2 linked regions of the Granulicella sibirica genome follow. The protein of the gene in region 2 interacts with the protein of the main gene of each other region in a pairwise test. Links are inferred from orthologs where the notes say so. Each region holds a gene or a part of one and is shown on either strand. Other genes may lie near its edges.

Evidence for each region.
Region 1: the proteins of leuS (region 2) and ligA interact in binary tests that used the Escherichia coli proteins (3 or more experiments, as listed by UniProt). The link is inferred for Granulicella sibirica from one-to-one orthologs.

What each region holds. Positions count from the first base shown.
Region 1 is NZ_RDSM01000001.1:2,416,900-2,422,124, reverse strand. Bases 871-3,866 are described here. They hold ligA (NAD-dependent DNA ligase LigA), read right to left. Parts: upstream 3,467-3,866; coding sequence 1,274-3,466; downstream 871-1,273. Other genes in these bases: GRAN_RS10045 (metal-dependent hydrolase), read left to right, coding at 3,540-3,866; GRAN_RS10055 (GH1 family beta-glucosidase), read right to left, coding at 871-1,199. Also shown: more of GRAN_RS10055, read right to left, coding at 1-870; more of GRAN_RS10045, read left to right, coding at 3,867-4,631; GRAN_RS10040 (hypothetical protein), read right to left, coding at 4,628-4,894; GRAN_RS10035 (YqaA family protein), read right to left, coding at 4,929-5,225. UniProt on the Escherichia coli protein: DNA ligase that catalyzes the formation of phosphodiester linkages between 5'-phosphoryl and 3'-hydroxyl groups in double-stranded DNA using NAD as a coenzyme and as the energy source for the reaction.
Region 2 is NZ_RDSM01000001.1:64,529-69,865, forward strand. The notes cover bases 1,545-4,652. They hold leuS (leucine--tRNA ligase), read right to left. Parts: upstream 4,335-4,652; coding sequence 1,755-4,334; downstream 1,545-1,754. Other genes in these bases: GRAN_RS00260 (hypothetical protein), read right to left, coding at 1,545-1,753; GRAN_RS00270 (ROK family protein), read left to right, coding at 4,445-4,652. In the rest of the region: GRAN_RS00255 (cupin domain-containing protein), read right to left, coding at 88-555; GRAN_RS25695 (hypothetical protein), read right to left, coding at 579-749; more of GRAN_RS00260, read right to left, coding at 827-1,544; more of GRAN_RS00270, read left to right, coding at 4,653-5,170; GRAN_RS00275 (S9 family peptidase), read left to right, coding at 5,328-5,337.

The DNA.
Region 1 (5,225 bases), 2.4 Mb from region 2 along the record:
TCCGCGGACGAAGCTCCGTTCTCGGTGATGTAGATCTCCTTGACACCCCACACATCCGCCAGCAGCTTCGGCCCCCAGTACAGTGCCTCCGGCCCGATCTTCAGCCATGGGCTTGCCATCGTCGGATACGTGCTCGTCCAGGGCACCACCGCATAGCCCTTCTCCGAACGGTCCGCCCGCACAAACAGTGGCGTGTAGATATTGATCCCGACGAAGTCCATCGGGCTCGAGATCGTCTTCAATTCCTCCGCCGTGAACTTCGGGGCATCCGCTCCAAGACGCTTCAGATAGTGCTCCGAATACTTGCCGTCCAGGATGACCGAGAGGAACATTGCGTTCTCCTCGCGCATCGCTTTCCGCGCGGCCGCAATATGCTCCTCGTTCTCGATGATCGGGGTCGTGGCCGTCGCATTGTCCGCGATTCCAACCCTCGTCCCTGCCTTCGTCGACGCCCGGATCGATTGCACGCTCATGCCATGCGCAAGCACCACGTTGTGCGTCAACTGCGCCAGCGGCCCCGGAGCGAGCTTCTTTCCCGGAGCATGCGTGCCGCTGCCATAGCCAATCTCGACGAAGCTACGCATCTCGTTCATCGTCATGAAGTGGCGCACCCGATCCGACAGCTTCCCTGCGGTGTAGGCTGCATAGTCGGCGAACGCCTTCGCGGTATCCCGGTTTTCCCACCCGCCCTTGTCCTCCAGCGTCTGCGGCAGATCCCAGTGGTACAGCGTGCAGTATGGCTGAACCCCAGCGGCCAGGAGTGTATCGACCAGTCGGTTGTAAAAATCCACCCCGGCTGCGTTCGGCGAACCTGTGCCGGTCGGAAAGATCCGCGACCACGCTACGGAGAAGCGGCAGGCCTTCAGCCCCATCTCCTTCATGAGCTGAATGTCTTGCTTGTACCGGTGGTAGAAGTCGTCGGCGACGTCGCCCGTATCGCCGTTATGGACCTTCCCCGGCGTGTGCGAGAACGTGTCCCACACCGTCGCACCGCGTCCGCCCTCATGCACCGCGCCCTCCACCTGGTACGAGGCTGTTGCCGAACCCCAGAGAAAGCCCTCGGGAAAGTGCCTGCCATTCGGCGCATCGCCCGCGGGAGCAGACGGGGCAAGCGCAGAGGCTGCGGAAGGCAGGGAGAGTGCGGCGGCAGACGCGCCGAGCGTCTGCGCAAACATCCTGCGGGAGATTTTCTTGAACACGATAGACCTCTTTCCTTCGCGACGATACGCGAAGGTCAGCTTAGCTGAGTCGTACGAGTCATGGCGAATCACCCCTATGCTTCCGTCCCGCCACTCTCGACCAGCGCCAGCAGCCCCGCTTCATCCAGCACCTTCACCCCCAGCGACTCCGCCTTCTCAAGCTTTGAACCCGCCTCTTCGCCCGCGACCACGTAGTCGGTCTTCTTGCTCACCGAGCCCGAAACCCGCCCGCCCGCGCCTTCAATCATCTCCTTGGCCGCATCGCGCGTCAGCGTCGGAAGCGTCCCGGTCAGCACGAACGTCAGCCCACCAAGCGTGGTCGTCGTCACCTTCTTTTCGGCCTGCATGGTGAAGCCAAGCTCCTTCAACCGCCCCACCAGCACGCGATTCTTCTCGATCGAGAAGAACTCCACGATCGACTCCGCCACCCGCGGCCCTACTTCGTTCACCGCCTCAAGCTCCTCCGCGGTCGCCGCCATCACCGCGTCCATCGACCCGAACTGCCCCGCCAGCAGGGCAGCCGTCCTTTCCCCCACAAAGCGCATGCCCAGCCCGAACAACACACGCGCCAGCGAGGCCGACTTCGACCGCTCGATCTCGTCCAGCAACGCCTGCGCCGACTTCTCCCCCACCCGCTCCAGCGCCACGAGATCGCTCTTCTTCAGCGTGTACAGGTCCCCGATCCCGCAGATCAGCGGCGGAAGTGTGCCTTCCTTCTGTTCGGCGACGACGGACGCCTCGACCGCATCCTCCCCAAGCACCTCCAATGCCTCTTCCTTTGGGACGATCGCCGCGCCATTCGCATCCCTCGGCGCGAGGAGTTGGACGACCATCGCATCCCCAAGGCCCTCGATGTTCATCACCTTCCGCGCCGCCCAGTGCAGAAGCTCCTCCGACACACGCGCCGGACACTGGATGTTCAGGCAGCGCCAGTCCACCTCGCCTTCGGCCTTGATCAACGGCTGCCCGCACCGCGGGCACGCCTCCGGAAACAGAATCTCCCCCGAGCCCCTCAAATGCTTCTCATCCTCGACCACCTGGATGATCTTCGGGATCACATCCCCGCCGCGCTCCACCTGGACATAATCACCGATCCTCACCCCGAGCCGCGCGATCTCGTCTGCATTATGCAGCGTGGCCCGCGTCACCGTCGTCCCGCCGATCGACACCGCCGCAAGCACCGCCACCGGCGTCACCTTGCCCGTCCTGCCCACCTGGAACTGCACTCCATCGAGCTTCGTCACTCCCGCCCGCGCCGCGAACTTGTACGCGATCGCCCAGCGCGGAGCCTTGCCGGTAAAGCCAAGCCTCTTCTGCTGCGCCACGCTATCGCACTTGATCACGACACCGTCGATCTCGTAAGTCAGCGAGTCGCGCATCCCATCGATCTTCGCGATGAAGGCCAGAATCTCATCCACCGTCGACACGGTCGCAACGTTCGGATTCACCCGGAAGCCCGCCGCCCGCAGCGCCTCCAACCCCTCCGTCTGGGTCGGCAGCAACATCTCCCCGGCCTTGTCTCCCATGCCATGCAGGAGGAAGTACGCATAAAACTCGAGCCGCCGCTGCGCCACGATGTTCGGCTCGAGCGTCCGGATCGTTCCTGCCGCCGCGTTCCTCGGATTCGCCGCCGGAGCCATACCCGCCGCCTCGCGCTCCTCGTTCATTTTCTTGAATGCATCGTGCGGAAGCACCACCTCGCCCCGCACCTCGAAGGTCGCGGGCAGCCCGGCCTTCTTCAGCTTCGCCGCCGACACGCTCAAAGGCACCGACCGGATCGTCCGCACATTCGAGCTCACATCCTCGCCGATCGACCCATCCCCACGCGTGATCCCGCGCACCAGATGCGCCGTCGTCTCCCCTGCCCCGCCTTTCGGAGCATAGTGAAGCGCGAGCGAAAGCCCGTCCAGCTTCACCTCGCACACATACCGTACCGTCTCCGAGCTCGGCAGAGCCTCCCGCAAACGCGTATCCCATGCCCGCAGATCCTCCTCGTCATACGCATTGTCGAGCGACAGCATCGCCCGCGAGTGCGGCGTCTTGACGAACCCATCCTTCGGCTTGCCGCCCACCCTCTGCGTTGGCGAGTCCGGCGTCACCAGCTCCGGATGCTCCTTCTCGAGCGCCTTCAGCGCGTTCATCTTCACGTCGTACTGCGCATCCGTCAGTTCGGGCGCGTCCATCACGTAGTACAGGTACTCGTGATGGCGAATCTCCTCGCGCATCGCCTCCGCCTGCTGTTCGACCGTCAATCCACTCTCCGCCATCCGCAACTCCCCCAGCCCACTCCCGCAACCAAGGGAAATTATAGGAGCCGCTGGCTCTTGTACTCTGGACCCCATGGAACCCGTCACTCACATGCTGACCGGAGCCTGCCTCTCGCGGGCCGGCCTCAACCGCAAAGCCGCGTACGCCACCCTCGCCATGACCATCGCGGCCGAGTTCCCCGATATCGACACCCTCTGGTCCGCCGTCGGCCCCATCGCCTCCTTCCAGCACCACCGCGGCATCACCCACACCTTCCTCGGCATCCCCTTCGAAGCCGCCCTCCTCGTCGGAGCCATCTGGACCGTCCACCGCATCCGCACCCGCCGAGCCGCGCCGAAAACGGTCGAGACCGCCGCTCCCATCCGCTGGGGAGTCCTCTATCTCTTAACCCTCCTCGCTCTCCTCAGCCACCTGCTTCTCGACTTCACCAACAACTACGGCCTCCGCCCCTTCTTCCCCTTCAACCCGCGCTGGTATGCCGGATCCATCGTCTTCATCTTTGAGCCAGTTCTCTTCGTCGCGCTCCTCGGAGCCCTCGTCCTGCCGTCCCTCTTCGGCCTCATCGGCTCAGAGGTCGGAGCCACTCGAAAGCCCTTCCGAGGCAGCGGCCTGGCCATCATGGCTTTGTTGGTCATGCTCGGCCTATGGACATGGCGCTACACCGAGCAGCAGAAGGCCATTACCCTCGCCGCATCGCTCGACCTCTCCGCCGCTCTGCCACCCGGAGCCCCCGCCGCCGAAATACTCCGTATCAACGCCAGCCCCTACCCCATCAACCCCTACCGCTGGCACATCACCGTCGAAACCCGCGGCTTCTACCAGATCGCCGAAGCCGACACCCTCCAGGGCACGCTCCCCAACCCGACGTCAAACGACCTCTTCTACCGCTCCCCCACGACCCTCGCCACCCTGGCCGCGAAGCGCAGCCCCCTCGGCGAGGCCTACCTCGACTGGTCGCAGTTTCCCCTCGTCACCGAGACCACCTCCATCACCGGCCCTTACGACCCCGCCGCGCTCTCCACGGTGACCTTCCGCGATCTGCGCTTCTTCTATGACGTCCCCTTCATGAAGGGTCGAAGCAAGCCGCCCCTGACCGGAACCGTCACCCTCGACTCCGACCGGCACATCGTCAGCATGGAAATGAACGGCAAGGCCGAGCGCTAGCCGCTTTGCGTCATGCAGCCATCGACAAGCTGCTTGATCCTGTCCGTGATCGTGCTGCACGGCACGAAGAACGGGGCGTCCGTACACTCCAGCGCGAGTACCTCAGCCGCCTCGTCATAGTGCCACCGCACGGTGACGCCCATCGTCGTCGCCTGCCCATCATTGCCCGAGATCGGCACACCCGCCGACGCACCCTTCGCCTTCAAACACGCCAGCTCCGCCGGTCCCACCCCGGTAAACCTCTGCGGACCACATCCAGCCATCAGCGAACCCCTCCTGTGTCGAGCCTCAAGAAGACTACTCCTCCCCTGGCGCGCTCAAGGAGTCTTCGGCTTCTTCCATCGGGAACTTCGTCCCGCGCCGCCGGTCGAACAGCCGCCGCACGACGAACAGCGCGAGCAGAATCACGACGACGCCCACCACGGCGATCATGATGCCGGAGTGCTGCCGGAACGTTTGCATCACCGTCGCCAACAGCGTCCGCCCGTAAATGACCGTAATGAGCGTCTCCACCAGGAACCGCAGGAACTTGCCGATCAGGATGGCCAGAAAATATGTCAGCGGCTTCATCTCGAAGACACCCGCAGCAATTTC
Region 2 (5,337 bases):
CCGGCTTCAGCTGGGCCTTTTCGTGCGTTGGGCACAATTCGCGTCTGGCAGCACGGGTAACTCCCTTCGTCGGAGGGAGACTGTCGGTTAGACGAGCTGCTTCTGGGCTTCGCGACCGATGACGATGACGAAGTATTCGGCTGGTTCTTCCCCTACGTTGCGGACGGTATGCATGGTTTCGGAGCCCACGAAGATTACTGCTCCGGGGCCGGCGTGTTCTGCTTTGCCGTCGTGCTCGAAGGCGATGGTGCCTTTGCGGATGAGGATAATGTCGGACTGGCGGTGCTGGTGCGGAGGGTTCGGTGTCCCGCCGACGGCGAGGACGGTCTCGTGGAGTTCGATCGCCTCGCCGGTGGGGAGGGTACCCTGGAGGACCGGGCGGGTCTCGCTGCGGTTGGGATTCTTCTTGACCGGCAGGTCTTCGTAGGAGAAGACCTTTGGGGTGGCGAGCACGGTCTCGCCGGGTGGGACGATAGCCTGGGCTTCGGCTGTGGAACGGGTAACGGTCAGTGCGGCGAGAGCGGCGACGAGGTCTCGGCGGTTCAGGGAACTCATGCGGCCCATCTTAACGCATGGAACTAGCTCTTATCTTTCTGTCGTGTGCTTTGCACAGCGGTGACGATACCCATGCCGACCAGGATGATGCCTCCGGCAACGATGTAGGTCTGCGGGATGTGCATGAGATGGGCGAGGTAGAGCAGGCCGATGATGATGAAGAGGTAACCGAAGGCATAGATTCCGAAGGACATTGCGTTCTCCCGTGCGTGTATTGCCGCTATTCGGGTGAGATGCAGATTCGCGAGAAACGTATGGGAATTTCTTCGAGCTACGGCTTCGACTCGTAGGCGCGCCAGAGCTGGAGGTAGGCGACGAGGCGGGCTACGTGGAAAAAGTCCGAGGCTATGAGATAGACGACGGTAACCCCGGTGCACCAGAGGGTGAGGAACTGTGGGGTCGCGACCGCTTCGAACGGGAGCGGGCACGCGGAGAAGACCATCGCGAGGACGATGAGCGCGATCTTGACGATACCCATGACGAGGTTGATCTCGACCAGCTTGGACTTGAGCGGGCCGAGGCGAAAGGCGGCGCGGAGGCTTTCGAGCGGGCCGAGATTGCGAAGCATCGCAAGCAGCGGGGCGACGCTGAGCGTGTAGGTGAGGACGGCCCAGAGGACGAAGAGGACCAGGGTGGTGACGATGGCGGCGGCGCAGTAGCCAACGAGGTTGGGTTCCTGGTTGGCGGCGATGGGATTGGTGATGGTCGCGGCGGCTGCGGTTTCGAGGATCCTGAACCAGAGAAAGAAGCTCGCGAGGAGGGCGGCAAGGCGGATCGTCTGGAGAACGATGAGGGTGGCCGGGCGTCGGTGTAGGGTGGGGTCGGCGTGGCGGAGGACTACGGTGCGGCCTATGGAGGAAATGAGAATCCAGAGGATGAGGAGTGCAGGTGCCAGCCAGCGGGCGACTTCGAGGACAGGAGGGAGAATGACGGACAGGGCCGTTCCGAGGGTGGCGGCGGAGGCGACGGGGTCGAGGATCGTCATGTTGCGGAGGGCAGCCCAGTCGACGTGGGCGCTCACGATCGCGGGGACGATCCAGCGGTAGATGGCGGCAAGGGTGGGGATGCCGACGGCCCAGCGCCACAGGACTTCGAGCGCGGTGTAGGACGCGTGGTTCCAGCAGGTGGAGAGGGTGTGGACGAAGGACTGGGTTCCACGCAAGGGTACAGCGCTGTGAGCAGGGACCACGGTGGGCACCCTACTTCACCACGAGGTTTAGCAGCTTGCCGGGGACGTAGATGATCTTGACGACCGTCTTGCCCTCGATGCGGGAGATAACTTTCGGATCGGCTAACGCGGCTGCTTTGATGGTTTCCTCGTCACTTCCGGCGGGGACGGTGATGACGTTGACGAGCTTGCCGTTGATCTGGACGGGGATCTCGATCTCGCTTTCCTTGGCTAACTCGGCGTCGGCCTCGGGCCAGGGGTGGCGGAAGACGACGCCGGTGTTGCCGAGTTCGGCCCAGAGTTCGGCGGCTATGAAAGGGGCGAACGGGGCGAGCATCAGCGTGAGGTTGCGGAAGACCTCGGCGACGGCGGAGGGTGGGATGATCTCTGCGTCCATGGCTGGCTCAGCGGTGACGATCTCGTTGACGAGCTCCATGATGGCGGCGATCGAGGTGTTGAAGTGCCAGCGACCGCTGAAGTCGAGCGTCATCTTGGCGATGGTCTGGTGGAGCTTGCGGAGGAGCTTCTGGCCTTCGATGCTCTGGGCCTCTTCGGTTCCGGCGCGCTTCGCGATAGGGGCGAACTTGGTCGTGAGGCGGTAGACGCGGGAGAGGAAGCGGCTGACGCCGGCGACGCCGTCCTCCTGCCAGTCGAGATCGCGATCGGGTGGGGCGGCGAAGAGGGCGTACATGCGGGTAGCATCGACGCCGAACTTGTCGATCATGACGTCGGGGCTGACGACGTTGCCCTTGGACTTCGACATCTTCGCGCCGTCCTTGATGACCATGCCCTGGGTGAAGAGGCGGGTTGCGGGTTCGGCGTTTTCGATAAGTCCGAGGTCGCGCATGACCTTGGTCCAATAGCGCGAGTAGATGAGGTGGAGGATGGCGTGTTCGACGCCGCCGATGTACTGGTCGATGGGGAACCAGTAAGCGGCCTTGGCGGAATCGAAGGGGGCCTGATCGTTCTTGGGATCGATGTAGCGGTAGAAGTACCAGCTCGAGTCGACGAAGGTGTCCATGGTGTCGGTCTCGCGCTTGGCGGGGCCGCCACACCTGGGGCACGTGGTGTTGACGAACTCGGGGACGCGGCCGAGAGGTGAGCCGCCCTGCTGGGTGATGGTGACCTGCGCGGGAAGGAGGACGGGAAGGTCTTCGGGGCGCAATGGGATTGGGGTTTCTTCGCCCGAGCAGTTGGCGGCGCAGTAGACCATGGGGATGGGCGTGCCCCAGTAGCGCTGGCGGCTGACGCCCCAATCCTTGAGGCGGTAAGTGGTGGTCTTCTTGCCGAAGCCGTTGGCCTCGGCGTGCTTTGCCATCTTCTCCTGGGCTTCGAGACTGGGTTCGCCGGACCACTCGCCGGAGTCGATGAGGACGGCTTCTTCTTCCCCGGTATAGGGGAGAGTGAGGGCCTCGGCGGGCTCGTCGACGTTGGGGGCGACGACGCGGCGGATGTCGAGACCGTACTTGGTGGCAAACTCGAAGTCGCGCTCGTCGTGGGCGGGGACGCTCATGATGGCGCCGGTGCCGTAGTCGGCGAGGATGTAGTTGCCGACCCAGATGGGGACGCGCTCGCCGTTGAAGGGGTTGATGGCGAAGCGGTTTGTGGCACAGCCCTTCTTCTCGATGGCTCCGAGGTCGCCTGCGGCCTTGGCTGCTTTCTGCTCGTCGAGCAGAGCTTCTACCTGCCCGGCGAGGGTCGCATCTTCTTTCGCGAAGGCGGTGGTGAGGGCGTGCTCGGGAGCGAGCTGGACGGAGGTGGCTCCGAAGATGGTGTCGACGCGCGTGGTGAATACGGTGATGATCTCACCGGTGCCTTCGACCTTGAAGTCGACGAAGGTGCCTTCGCTGCGGCCGATCCAGTTGCGCTGCATGGTGCGGACCTTGTCAGGCCAGCCGTCCATGGTGTCGAGGCCGTCGAGGAGTTCGTCGGCGTACTGGGTGATGCGGAAGAACCACTGGGTGAGGTCCCGCTGCTCGACGATGGTGGTCTCGTGCCGCCAGCAGCAGCCGGCGATAACCTGCTCGTTGGCGAGAACGGTCTGGCATTCGGGGCACCAGTTGACCTTGCTCTTCTTGCGATAGGCAAGGCCCTTCTCGAACATCTTGAGGAAAAACCACTGATTCCAGCGGTAGTAATCCGGGAGACAGGTGGTGACCTCTTTGCTCCAGTCGAAGGAGAGCCCGAGGCGATGGAACTGCGTCTTCATGGCCGCGATGTTGGCGAGGGTCCACTCGGCGGGCGGTGTGTTGTTTTTGAGAGCGGCGTTCTCGGCGGGGAGGCCGAAGGCGTCCCAGCCCATCGGATGAAGCACGTTGTAGCCGCGCATCCGCATGAAGCGCGCGAGGACGTCCCCGATGGCGTAGTTACGCACGTGGCCGATGTGGAGCTTGCCGCTTGGATAGGGCAGCATCGAGAGGCAGTAGTACTTCGGCTTGCCGGAGTCGTGGGGCTCGGCGGCGTAAAGGCTGGGGTCTGCGTCCCAGACGGCCTGCCAGCGGGGTTCGATCTCGGCCGGGTTGTAGCGTTGGGGCGAGCTTTGCTCAGCCGTTGCCGATTCGGGATTTTGTGCGGTTTCCACTGCGTTTTCTCTCACGATGCTCTCTGCCATGACTTCTTCGATTGTACGCGGATGGGATGTTTCCCTATAGTCGGCGCAGAGGCAATGAATCTCACTGGAGCGGCGTCAAAACCAGAATGGCAAAGCGCATAATGAAACCCATGAAAGTTCTCGTGCTCGACGTTGGCGGTACCCATATCAAGGTGGCATCCACGGACATTCGTATCCCTATCAAGATAGTCTCGGGTCCGACGATGGATGCGAAGGCCATGGTCGACCAGGTGATCGCTTCGACAGCGAAGTGGGAGTACGACGCGATTTCGATCGGGTATCCGGGACCGGTTGGGCATGATCGTCCGCTGTCGGAGCCGCATAATCTTGCGCCGGGGTGGGTGAATTTCAATTACCAGAAGGCGTTCGCGGGCAAGCCGATCCGGTTTATCAACGATGCGGCGATGCAGGCCCTGGGTGGGTACCAGGGTGGGCGGATGCTTTTCCTCGGCACGGGGACGGGGCTCGGGTCAGCGATGATCTTCGACGGCGTTGTCGTGCCGCTGGAATTGGCGCATCTCCCGTACAAGAAGGGCCGGACGTATGAGGAGTACATCGGGCTTGGCGGGTTGGAGCGTCGGGGGCGGAAGCGCTGGCGGAAGTCGGTGCTGACGATTATCGAGCTGCTGAAGGCTGGGCTGGTGTGCGACTACGTGCTGCTTGGCGGGGGAAATGCCAAGCTGATGAAGAAGCTTCCGAAAGGCGTGTTGCTGGGGGCGAACAGCAATGCGATCGATGGAGGCATCGCGCTCTGGAAAGACGACGCTGTGGTGACATCGAGGACTCCCGGGAAGGGTGAGGCTCCGGATTCGGTGATTCTGGCCAAGCCGAACTAGCGTTTTCCGGGCCGTGAGAACGCGCAACGGCAAAACGCGGTTTCCGTTCTGGAATGACAACCAAATAGGCAACAGCGGGAACAACGGCGGCGGCAGATGCTAGGCTTTTTTCATGAGATCTGGTGCTGGTTCTGCTCGTTCTTTCGCGTGGCTGGGTGTGGCCACTT